Regions from separate parts of the Nostoc sp. PCC 7524 genome, predicted to be linked through region 3. Evidence: predicted binding sites of a transcription regulator. Region 3 holds the regulator's gene; each other region holds the start of a gene.
The links. The regulator NtcA, encoded in region 3, controls nitrogen genes in cyanobacteria. The targets are predictions, from matches to a motif close to TNTGTANNNNNNNNTACANA.
Positions count from the first base shown of each region.

Region 1: the regulator NtcA is predicted to act here: its motif matches at 1,529-1,548, upstream of NOS7524_RS16975 (Glu/Leu/Phe/Val family dehydrogenase).
Region 2: the regulator NtcA is predicted to act here: its motif matches at 1,426-1,445, upstream of rpe (ribulose-phosphate 3-epimerase).
Region 4: the regulator NtcA is predicted to act here: its motif matches at 1,565-1,584, upstream of NOS7524_RS12505 (SAM hydrolase/SAM-dependent halogenase family protein).

Region 1 is NC_019684.1:4,271,974-4,275,166, reverse strand. Features, by position in the region: gene NOS7524_RS16980 (carotenoid oxygenase family protein) at 1-1,447, shown strand, start outside; gene NOS7524_RS16975 (Glu/Leu/Phe/Val family dehydrogenase) at 1,632-2,921, shown strand.
Region 2 is NC_019684.1:2,862,621-2,865,813, reverse strand. Features, by position in the region: gene NOS7524_RS11405 (S8 family serine peptidase) at 1-1,266, opposite strand, end outside; gene rpe (ribulose-phosphate 3-epimerase) at 1,472-2,179, shown strand; gene NOS7524_RS11395 (ChaB family protein) at 2,626-2,829, shown strand; gene NOS7524_RS11390 (hypothetical protein) at 3,100-3,193, shown strand, end outside.
Region 3 is NC_019684.1:6,087,597-6,090,789, reverse strand. Features, by position in the region: gene fabI (enoyl-ACP reductase FabI) at 85-861, opposite strand; gene ntcA (global nitrogen regulator NtcA) at 1,258-1,929, shown strand; gene NOS7524_RS24980 (DUF3084 domain-containing protein) at 2,097-3,193, shown strand, end outside.
Region 4 is NC_019684.1:3,132,638-3,135,830, forward strand. Features, by position in the region: gene NOS7524_RS12495 (phosphodiester glycosidase family protein) at 1-91, shown strand, start outside; gene NOS7524_RS12500 (alpha/beta hydrolase) at 174-1,187, opposite strand; gene pirA (arginine synthesis PII-interacting regulator PirA) at 1,352-1,507, opposite strand; gene NOS7524_RS12505 (SAM hydrolase/SAM-dependent halogenase family protein) at 1,619-2,410, shown strand; gene NOS7524_RS12510 (DUF2301 domain-containing membrane protein) at 2,464-3,129, shown strand.

The sequences.
Region 1 (3,193 bases), 1.8 Mb from region 3:
TGAAGATTGGCAGAGAGGCTATGAATCCCTTACCCAAGAATTTGATTATTGGATTGATGAGGTAGAAGGAGAAATTCCTCCTGAACTGCAAGGCACATTGTTGAGAAATGGGCCGGGATTATTTGATGTCAATGGGCAACCAATCCATCATCCTTTTGATGGTGATGGGATGATTAGCCGTATTACTTTTGTGAATGGACGCGCTCATTTTCGTAATCGCTTTGTCAGAACTACAGGTTATTTGGCAGAACAAAAAGCTGGGAAAATTCTCTATCGTGGTGTCTTTGGTACGCAAAAACCTGGTGGTTTGTTAGCTAACATCTTTGATTTTCAAATCAAAAACATTGCCAATACAAATGTTATTTATTGGGGGAATAAACTTTTGGCATTGTGGGAAGCTGCTGAACCCCACCTGCTTGATCCTTACACCCTCGAAACTTTAGGGAAAGAACATTTCGATGGAGTTTTGGCAGAGGGTGAAGCGTTTAGCGCCCATCCCCGCTTTGATCCTAGTTGCATTCAAGATGGCGGCTCCCCTTGTCTAGTCAATTTTTCGATTAAACCGGGATTATCTACTACCATTACTATTTTTGAGTTAGACCCAGGTGGTAAAGTTATCAGAAAGCAAGCCCATAGCGTTCCGGGTTTTTGTTTTATTCACGATTTTGTCATTACTCCCCATCACTGCATCTTCTTTCAAAACCCTGTAGTTTTCAATCCTATACCTTTTGCTTTAGGGATACGTGCGGCAGGGGAATGTATTAAATTTCAGCCTAATCAACCAACTAAAATTATCATCATTCCTCGCTTTCCAAATGGTGAAAATACGGGAGTAAAAATTTTAGAAACACAATCAGGTTTTGTATTTCACCACGTTAACGCTTTTACTGTGGGGAATGAAATATTTATTGACTCCATTTGCTATGATTCATTACCAGAAGTAGAACCAGAAAGCGATTTTCGCCAAGTTGATTTTGATGCGAATTCTCCTGGTCAACTCTGGCGTTTTCGTGTCAATCTTCAGGATGGGAAAGTAGAACGTCATTTAATTGAGGCTCGTTCCTGCGAGTTTCCTAGTATACATCCGGCTCATGTGGGACGCACCTATAGATATATGTATATAGGGGCATCTCATGCAGAGATGGGTAATGCACCACTGCAAGCAGTGCTGAAAATTGATTTAGAGTCTGGAGAAAGACAACTGTGGAGTGCTGCACCCCGTGGTTTTATGGGTGAGCCAATTTTTGTACCACGTCCCAATGCTCAAACAGAAGATGATGGCTGCGTACTAGCTTTAGTTTATGATGCTGCTCATCATCGCTCAGATGTGGTGATTTTAGATGCTCGTGATTTGAACAGAGGTGCCATCGCTCGACTACACCTAAAACATCATATCCCCTATGGTCTACACGGTAACTTTACCTCACAAATTTTTACCCCAAATTGATCCCTTGATGATTTCGCACCATAGATAAAAGCCAACAATCATTTTTGGCTGGGATCTGTGGTTTTCTAAACACAAAATAAAATTGTAACAAAAACTACAAAATTCCGAATTTTCTCAAAAACACAAGGTAGGCTAGGCATATATGTATCCGGTTCGCTAAAAACCGCGATTAGGAGAAAATCTTATGGTTTCAACCCCTATCACTCCTTTAGAAGCTGCTACTCCAGCACATATTTGTCCATTTGACCAAGCTTGTAGTTATTTAGAAGCAGCAGGGAAAGAATTAAGGCTAGATCAAGGTGTCCTAGAAATTCTCAGCCACCCGCGTAAGGTAGTGACAGTTTCCATCCCTGTGAAGCTAGACAATGGCGACATTCGGGTGCTAGCAGGACATCGAGTACAACATTCTGATGTTTTAGGCCCCTACAAAGGCGGAACTCGATACCATCCGGCTGTCACGCTACGAGAAGTATCAGCTTTAGCTATGCTGATGACTTGGAAATGTGCGCTGTTGGGTATACCTTACGGTGGTGCTAAGGGAGGTATTGCGATCGATCCAGAAAACTACAGTGTAGGTGAATTAGAACGGATAACTCGCCGCTATACTAGCGAATTAATTAAAGATATTGGTCCCTCAGTAGACATACCTGCACCAGATATGGGAACCTCCGCCCGTGAAATGGCTTGGATGATGGATACCTACTCAGTGAATGTAGGTCATGCTGTACCCGGAGTTGTCACTGGTAAACCGTTGTCTATCGGTGGTTCACTGGGGCGGGAAATGGCTACTGGACGGGGTGTGATGATTATTGTCCGGGAAGCACTAGCGGACATGGGCAAATCTCTGGAGGGAATACGAGTAGTTATCCAAGGGTTTGGGAATGTGGGAGGTGCAGCAGCTGAATTACTTTACCAAGCAGGCGCTAAAATTATTGCCGTTTCAACTGCTACAGGTGGTGTATATTCATCTCATGGTCTGGATATTCCCGCATTAAAAGCTTATGCTGCCGATAATCGTAAAAGTGTAGTAGGCTTCCCCAAAGCATCGGCTATTAGCAATGCAGAGTTACTAACTTTGCGTTGTGACGTTTTAATCCCAGCCGCCTTAGAAAATCAAATCACAGAAGAAAATGCCCACGAAGTAAGGGCGCAAATTGTTGCAGAAGCAGCCAACGGCCCAGTAACTTTGGAAGCTAACCGAATTTTAGAAGCGCGTGGTGTGACTGTATTACCCGACATTCTGGCAAATGCTGGCGGTGTGGTGGTGAGTTACCTAGAGTGGGTGCAAGGTCTTTCTTACCTATTTTGGGATGAGATCCGTGTCAACCGCGAAATGGAACACTTGATGGTGCAAGCATATCAGCAGGTGATTGAACAATCTCAGGTGCGGCAAGTTCCCTTAAGGTTAGCAGCCTATACTCTGGGAGTAGGTAGAGTAGCCCAAGCACTAAATGATAGGGGTCTCTATCCTTAAGAGGTTGTTTGAAAAGTCCCTGGTGATGTATCAAATACTTTCAGATCCCCCTAAATCCCCCTTAAAAAGCTATCCATTATAAACATCTTTCTTAACATTTCGAGAGTATGAACTCACGTCTCTAGAACCCTGATTCGTTCGTTTTTCATTCTCAATAAAAACACTGTTTTAGCGAGAAGAATAAATGATGATTTGTCAAGTATGCTTAAAGTTTCAGTCCTTAAGATGCTTATAGAGCAAGGGTTTTAAGATTGTAAAGAAAGATGTGGGTA
Region 2 (3,193 bases), 3.2 Mb from region 3:
CGGTTTTGCTAACCCATAGTCAACAGCATTACCTGCATCTACTTGCCGATAATCCCAAGCAATTGCCGGCACAGGCGCATCTGGCTGCCATTGACCAGCACTAAACTGTTGATAAGCACGAAAAGCATTTAAATGACCTGTTCCCATTTGAGCATTCAAAGGAATTTTTGGGTCTTGGTAAGCATCAGAAGCTAGCCAGTCTTGATTTTGTTTATCAATTAGGGTGCGAGTCATTCCCAAGCGTAAACCATCACCACTATCTGTGATTTTTTCGGCGGAATTGAGTAAGACAGCTTTCATCACTTGCTGACGGCGACTATCAATAGTCCAGCGTGGTTGTTTGGTGCGGAGTTGGCGATCGCCAAATTCTTGGAGTAAAGCCACCGTAGCTGTGACATGAGGCGCTGCAAAGCTTGTACCCGTAACTTTATTCAATTTGCCATCGGGATTGAGCAAAGAAATATTACTACCTGGTGCAACTATACCTATAGCGCGTCGCCCATCCAAATTGAATTCCTTGCCAGCCAACCGACCACTTACCCCTTGATTTAGACCCGCCAGATTGGAAACATCGACTTTATTAAAAATCCCCTCCCGTCGGGATGAAAAAGCCACGTTAATGCCATTAAAATTATCTGTAGGAATAGGAATGCCACCTTTACCTTGATTGCCTGCGATCGCGTACAAAACATTATGAACCCGACTAGACCAATCAACACATAGGGTTAACAAAGCATTGCCATCTAAAACAGCATCAGGTCGGGGATCACGGTTGAGAGGTTCACCAAAACTAAAGTTAATGGCACGAACATCACCACTATTTTGTAAAGCTATGTGTTGAGCTGACAAACATTCTTCTGGTTGACCCGTATTTTTTGTAGAACCTACCGCAGAAGAATATAATCTTGCTTGTGGTGCAACCCCAGGTAAAGCTTTATCCCTACTGACCATAACGCCAGCCACATTATAAGCATGGGAGTCAACACCATTATTAGACTTAGCAGGCCCATTGCGTAAAAAAACCGCCGCCAAAGACACAGCACGATTTTTAGACACCGCCTTATCCCAACCAAACATCCCCGGACGACCGATTTCTACCTGACCGATAGCAATCTTCCGACCGAGCAAATTATAAGGAGGTTGATGTAACTTCAGAACATCAATACCATAAGTTCCCAAAGAAGTTTTTACAGCCGAAGCCAACACCGGCAAACTCAAACAGGAAGCACCTAAACCCCAAATTATCCAAGTTAGTTTTTTAGTCATAGTTAATAGTTAATAGGCAATAGGCAATAGGCAATAGGCAATAGGCAATAGTCTAATAGTCTAATAGTTTTTCTCCTCCATCTCCCCCATCTTCTCTCAGTCCCCAATCCCCAGTCCCCAATCCCCATATCCAAAATTCTCAATATTTTGTTACAGTATTTTGTTACAATGCTTACAGACGAGGACGCTTAAAAACCCACTAGCCATGACCCAAAACCGATCTGAGAAACCCATTGTTATTGCTCCATCTATCCTATCAGCAGACTTTAGCCGTCTAGGTGACGAGATTCGTGCTGTAGACGCGGCTGGGGCTGATTGGATTCATGTTGATGTAATGGACGGTCGTTTTGTACCTAATATTACGATAGGCCCTCTGGTTGTGGAGGCGATTCGTCCGGTTACAACTAAGCCTCTGGATGTCCACTTGATGATTGTGGAACCAGAAAAGTATGTAGAAGACTTTGCTAAAGCAGGTGCTGATATTATTTCTGTACATTGCGAGCATAATGCTTCTCCACACCTGCACCGTACTCTGGGACAAATTAAAGAACTAGGTAAAAAAGCGGGAGTTGTTCTTAACCCTGGTACTCCTCTAGAACTAATTGAATATGTTCTAGAACTGTGTGACCTAGTATTAATTATGAGCGTTAACCCCGGCTTTGGTGGTCAAAGCTTTATTCCTGGGGTGTTGCCTAAAATCCGTAAGCTGCGTCAGATGTGTGATGAACGCGGTTTAGATCCTTGGATTGAAGTAGATGGCGGACTCAAAGCTAATAATACTTGGCAGGTGTTAGAAGCAGGTGCAAATGCGATCGTTGCTGGTTCTGCTGTATTTAACGCTAAGGATTACGCTGAAGCAATTACCAATATTCGCAACAGCAAATGCCCTGCGCCCGAACTGGCGAAGGTGTAAACCAGTAACTTAATAGTCTTTTATTAAGATTTGTTTCACCAATTATGCGAAAATCCCCACCCTATAGAGAGTGGGGATTTTGGTTTTTATCAAAAAATTATCAAATGGAAGATAGGGTGAGTTGAGTTGTTGAAATTGGCTCTCCCAGATTAATTATAATAAATTAATAATAAAAATGGGCTAAAACAATTGGCATGAAAAGGTTTTAGCAATACAAAATGAAAAATTTAATAAAAAGATGCTTTTTTTGTTTAAATTCCTGGCTATATAGTAATTCAAGCGGATATTAAGTATTAATTTTACATAGTTAGTCTAAGAGAGACTTGAAATTTTTCTATCTTGGGTGAGTTTTGTTTTTTAAAATGTTACTTGACTATGTACACTAACTTAACTTGATACGGAAAACAGCATGACTCTCTTTACCAGCCAGTAAAGGAGTTGAATTAATGCCTTACAAACAGATTCAAGACTTACCAAATTCGGTCAAATCACATTTACCCCAACACGCCCAAGAGATTTTTCGAGCAGCGTTTAACAGTGCTGAAGAAGAATATAGTGAAGAAGAACGCGCCTTTCGTGTTGCTTGGAGTGCTGTTAAGCGTGACTACGAAAAAGGTGATGATGGTAATTGGCACAAAAAGCCAGAATAGCTGTATGTAATTTCCTTCTTTAGTTAGAAGAAAATCAAAATCATAACAGTTATTCTGCTTACTAGCAGTAGTAGTAATTAAAATCTTGGGAATTATCAAACCGACAGATAATAGTCTGAAATATTAAGACAAATTAGCTAAAAGTTTGAGAAATTCCCAATTTATTTTTCAGATATATATTATTGCCTGGATGCAGATCAAATTACATATCTGCTCATCATATAACTATATAAATAATTACGCCTTACAAATTACAAACTAAGAATTAGTATGAATTATCTAGTTGCAGTATTACCCGAAAAAACGACAGCAGAAGCAGCGTACTCTGCTTTAGAACAACAAGGATTATCAGAATCACAAGTTA
Region 3 (3,193 bases):
GTAGGGAATTGGGAATAGGGAGTAGGGGGAAGAGATCAGAAAATCACCACTCCCTACTCCCCACTCCCTACTCCCCAAATCTTATTACATTCCCGTGATTTCATATCCTGCATCCACGTACAGGACTTGTCCAGTGATGCCACTAGCTAAATCACTAGCCAAGAAAGCCGCAGTGTTGCCTACTTCAATTTGGGTGACGGTACGACGCAAGGGCGCAACTTGTTCGACGTGATGAATCATATCTAAAATGCCGCCAACGGCACTAGATGCCAAGGTGCGGATAGGGCCAGCAGAAATGGCATTGACGCGAATATTTTGGGAACCGAGTTCAGCTGCTAAATAACGCACACTAGCTTCTAATCCTGCCTTCGCAACTCCCATGACGTTGTAATTAGGAATTGCCCTCACAGCACCCAAATATGACAGGGTAATGATACTTCCGCCCTCTGTCATTAAAGGTTTAGCCGCGCCGCTTAACTGCACCAGTGAATAGGCGCTGACATCTAAAGCTGTAGCGAAACCAGAACGAGATGTTTGGCTAAAATCTCCGCTTAAATCATCTTTGTTAGCAAAAGCAAGACAGTGAATCAGAATATCTAGTCTGCCCCACTTATCGCGGATTGTCTCAAATGTTGATTGAATCTGTTCGTCGTTTTGGACATTACAGGGTACGAATAAGCTGGGGTTGAGAGGTTCTACCAGTTCGGCCACTTTCTTCTCCATTCTGCCCCGTTCATCTGGTAGGTAAGTAATGCCAAGATTCGCTCCGGCTGCGTGCAGTTGTTGGGCAATCCCCCAAGCGATGGAGCGATTATTGGCAATCCCTGTCACCAGAGCGTTTTTTCCATTCAGATTCAGCATAGAAATTTTTGATGTGATTTTATGTGATGATTCATTAGGAGCATACTAGAATCTGAGGTACCTTTGACTTTGTTTTATACATGATTACCAAAAAATAGTATTAGGAATGATGTTTTTTCGATTTAAAATACATATTATTCCTTAAGATTTTTTCAAGATTACTTAATTTTTTCTCTAAAAAACCTGATGGTTACAGCAAGCAGAAGTATCTATCAAGAACTGCTAGCTAAAAATAGCAAAAATTAGGTATCATTATGAACAAATAACTCTGAAGTTATAGGTTTGAGTATAGGAAAGTACAGCCTGGTTAACGGTGCTTTATTGATTTTTCAGGTGTATTCTTAGGTAATTAGTTTTTACTTTTTTGTTTTTCCGGCATTGGGTAGGGGAAGGGAGATGATCGTGACACAAGATAAGGCCCTAGCAAATGTTTTTCGCCAGATGGCAACTGGAGCTTTTCCGCCAGTTGTCGAAACGTTTGAACGCAATAAAACGATCTTTTTTCCTGGCGATCCTGCCGAGCGAGTTTATTTTCTTTTGAAAGGCGCTGTCAAGCTTTCCAGGGTGTACGAGGCAGGAGAAGAAATTACAGTAGCACTACTGCGTGAAAATAGTGTGTTTGGAGTGCTGTCACTGTTGACAGGAAACAAGTCTGATCGGTTTTACCATGCGGTGGCATTTACCCCTGTAGAATTGCTGTCGGCACCAATTGAGCAAGTTGAGCAAGCACTCAAGGAAAATCCAGAATTATCAATGTTGATGCTGCGGGGTCTATCTTCGCGGATTTTGCAAACAGAGATGATGATTGAAACTTTAGCTCACCGAGATATGGGTTCCAGATTGGTGAGTTTTCTATTAATTCTCTGTCGTGATTTTGGTATTCCTTGTGCAGATGGGATCACAATTGATTTGAAATTATCTCATCAAGCGATCGCAGAAGCAATTGGTTCGACTCGTGTAACTGTAACTAGATTACTAGGGGATCTGCGTGAGAAAAAGATGATTTCGATCCACAAAAAGAAGATTACTGTGCATAAACCTGTGACTCTCAGCAGACAGTTCACATAAAATTAAGTGGAGTCAGAAGAGGTGGGGCGTGTTATATTGCAAATAACACCCAAAGTTGGAAGTTAATCTAAAATCTTGAGTAATTTCAGCTATTGCCCACCTCCCATCCTCCACACACCACGACTGAAAGTAGTAGGCTGTATCTGGAAACATTTCGGTAGCTGAAGATGACCACCGGGTACATCCTCATAGCAGCAATCTTAATTTTGGGAGGCGTAATTGCGACTGCCGGCGATCGCATCGGCACAAAAGTTGGCAAAGCCCGCCTCTCCCTCTTTAAGCTTCGCCCCAAAAATACGGCTGTAGTCATAACCATCCTCACTGGGGTGTTAACTGCGGCTACAACTCTGGCAATCCTGTTTCTGGCAGACGAAGGACTCCGGAAGGGAGTTTTTGAATTAGAGGATATTCAAAAAGACCTCAGACAAAAACGAGAACAGCTCAAAGTGGCTGAAGAACAAAAAAGCCAGGTAGAAAGTGAGCTAAAGAAAGCTAACCAACAGCTACAAACCACCATCACTGAGAAAAGACAAGTAGAAACTCAGCGAGAAGAAGCTAAAAAAGAAAAAATCAAAGTGCAGCAAGATTTAGCTCAAACTCAAGCTAAACTTCAGCGTACTCAAAACCAATATCAACAAGCCATCACTGAACTTGGCAAAGTTTACAATCAAATAAAATCGCTACAGACAGCCATTGCCCAATTGCGAGCAGAACGTGAAAGGCTGTATGCTGAAGCCAAAAAAGCCATCGAACAGCGCGATCGCGAATTAGCTAACCGTCAAGCCGCCATCGAACAACGCGATCGGGAACTATCTAACCGCCAAGCCGCCATCGAACAGCGCGATCGTAAAATTTCTGAACTAGACAAACTCATTCAAAATCGCAACTTGGAAATTAGGGCGCGAGAACAGGTAATTGCCAAGCGGGAAGTACGTCTTAAAGAATTAGAAAAACAACAGGATTATTTAGAGCAAGAAGTCGCCAGACTAGAAAAATATTACCAATCATACCGTGACCTACGTTTAGGTAAACTGGCTTTAGTACGTGGTCAAGTTATAGCTTCTGCTTTAGTACGAGTCAACCAAACTACTGCTGCGCGTCAGGCGATCGTACAACTGCTGCAAGAAGCCAACCGCAATGCTAGCATCGAATTAGCTGAACCTGGAACCAATTCAGCCAATACCGAATTGCTGCGCTTAACTCCCGATAGGATTGAGCAGCTAGTTCAGCAAATAAATGATGGTAGAGAATATGTAGTCAGAAT
Region 4 (3,193 bases), 3.0 Mb from region 3:
TCCCGGATTGTATTACGATAATAAAATTTATGTGCAGAATCCAGGGCCTATTGGTTCAGTGTTTTTAATTTATAAGAAGTCTCAAAATTAAGTTAGTAGGGTGCGTCAGTAGGAATAATTTCTTGGTGTAGTTAAGGTTTCCTCCGGCTGACGTACCCTACATTTTTGGTAGATTATTTGCATGGATTTATACATTTGAGATGATCACAACCAAAATGTTGAGTCATCATTGCAGAAAGTATTTGGAAAGTTGAAGCATCAAGATTTAATTCTTGCTTGATGTCATCATTTACCTCTGGTTGAGTTATCTGCTTTGCCATTTCTTGAAACTGTACCCAAGTTAAATCACTATTAACAAAAGCTTTGGCAAGGCTAATTACCAGTTCTTCATAATCATTGTCTTCTAACCTAGTCATCATTCGGTGTTGAATGTGAAGCATATCGTCAAAGCAGTAATACCAAGATTTTGGTTGCTGCTTAAGTAGCATTTTAAAAAAATCCTGCTGTTTTGAGCGACTAACAGCCTTATCAGCCTCGCTACACACCATTAATATAGGAGCAGAACAATGGATTGGTACTTGTTTTAACAGCTTCTCTCCCAATTCTAGAAATATTCTTAATGCTTTTAAACAAAAACCGTCATAACCGAAATTGCCGGGTGCATCTTTGTTGAACCATTCAAAATAAATTGGTAGGATTTTGATGAGCCAATCAGTGATGAATTGACGACTACCCAAATAAGGAGTGAACAATAAGGCGCACTCAATCTGTTGGGGATATTCTAAAGCTAACCACGCCGCTAATGTTCCACCTGTTGATAATCCTCCGACTACGACTTTTTGACCTAGGGTTTTGGCAATCTCTAACCACTCGATGACAAATTGCTGGTAAGTCCGAATGTCCGTTGGTAATGGTGGAGGATTGAGGCGATTCCAGTCTCCTAAGCGTCCATGACCTGGTTGTAAGGGAATCAGAACATTATATCCAGCTTGAAAAAAAGCCTTGCCGAGTGGCTCAAATTGGTACGGGCCGGCGGTGAAACCATGCAAGAATAGACAAACTTTTGACGTGGGATGGGGATGAATGAAGAATTTTGAACGACAGGCTTGGTTTTTCAGTCTCAACGCCGACTCTGATTGATGAACTTGCTCAAGAATCTCTACTGTCTTGTGAATGCAAACGTCCATTTGATGAATTGGTGTACTTGTGCATATATTCGTTATTTTCTTAACTCAGTAAGCCTGCGAAATCTAGCAAATGGCATATTTAGGACTTACGCATGAGTCACCAAAAATAAAACCCGCCGTAGCGGGAGTACACACAACAACACTATGAACAATGAAAACTTGATTTAGGTGCAATACTTCATTTCTGCTTCTAATTGCCTAATTAGTCTTTCATCACCACGAGATTTCGCTATTTCCAAGCGATACTCGATGTTCCTTTTAATATTTTGTTTGTGTATTTCTGTTGCCGCACTCATCGCTCTGTGTCGATTCTGGCTCATAGTGGTCAACCTCTTAATCTTTTACATTATGTCTGTGCTTCTTAACATAGCACAAATTCCGTAGCCTTTGTTACAGAAATAATTAATGTAATATACATTTACTTTTAAAGTATGTGGGAAAATCAAGCTTTCCTAACCTTATTAAGCGATTTTAGCGATCGCGATGTCTACGTAGCTGTGATGAAGGGAGTAATCGCCCAAGTCAACCCGAAATTACAGGTGGTAGACTTGAGCCATGAGATTCCGCCTCAAAATATTGCGGCGGCTAGGTTTTGTTTGTTGAATGTTTATCTTTACTTCCCAGAGGGGACAGTACATATAGCTGTAGTAGATCCGGGTGTGGGGAGTAAAAGAAAGGCGATCGCGGTAGAATTTGCAGGTGGGTTTTTAGTAGGGCCAGATAATGGCATATTTAGCGGTGTGTTAGCTCAAACTCCAGCCATTGCAGCAGTCGAGTTAACGAATCCCCAATATTGGAGAACCCCCGAACCTAGTAAGACTTTTCATGGTAGGGATATTTTCGCACCAGTGGGCGCTCATCTAGCTAGTGGTGTTTCTCTGCAACAGCTAGGACAAGCAATTGAGCCTGCAACTTTAACGCAATTAAATCTGAAGCAATGTCATCATACAACAACTGGTGTTACAGGTTGTATTCAATATATAGATCACTTTGGTAACTTGGTGAGCAATATTCCAGGGAGTTACGTACAAGGTAAAAAATGGTGTGTGCAAGCTGGTGGGTTAATCGTACCTGGCTGTGCAACTTACAGCAATGTTCCCTTTGGGGAAGCAGTCGCTTTAGTTGGTAGTCATGGCTGGGTAGAAATTGCCATCAACAGTGGTAATGCACACTCGCAGTTACAGATTAATTTGCAAGATTCTCTAGAAGTCATTAGTTATTAGACTATGGATAGGGAAAATTTTTCTTGAGTAGAACTATTAACTTTGAATTGCTTATGACTACGCCAACAATATCTGCATCGGAAGTTTATCAAGGTCAGTTTGGAGAGTTTACAATTAATCAGAGCGATCGCACAGGTGTAATTATCTATCGTTCTGGGTTAATGGTAGCTGCTTTGTGCTTTGCTATTGGCAGTGGTTTAGTATTATTTGCCAACAATCCTACTACCATTCAAGCACTGACCCCTTTATATACTTGCTTCAGTCTGGCTCTTGGTGTCAGTTTATTGACAATACATATTTACATGGCAGCATTGCATAGAATATTACAAGCCTTTTGGTTAATTGGGAGCATTTGTGCATTTATCATCAGGCATTTTGACAGTCAACCTTTTGCTGTGACTGTGTACAATCAACCCCTAACTTTATTCGGAGTTGGTTTTACTTTTGCTGCTTTAACAGGCATTTATTTTAAAGAAGCTTTTTGCTTTAATCGTCTAGAAACTAAAGTGTTAACTGTGATAGTACCACTGCTATTATTAGGGCATTTAGTGGGGATTTTACCAACTCAATGGGAACAAGTTTTATTAGGAACTTGGGCGATTTTATTTTTAGTATTTGCCTTACGGAAAACAGTACAAGCCATCCCTCCTGATATTGGTGATAAATCAGTATTTGCTTATTTGAAACAACAACGAACAGTGAAAGAGGCTAGAGGTTAGTATTTATCAGCGTCAGTTCATCACCTGCTCGATAGAAGGAGGATTTGAAAATAAATTCCCCCTT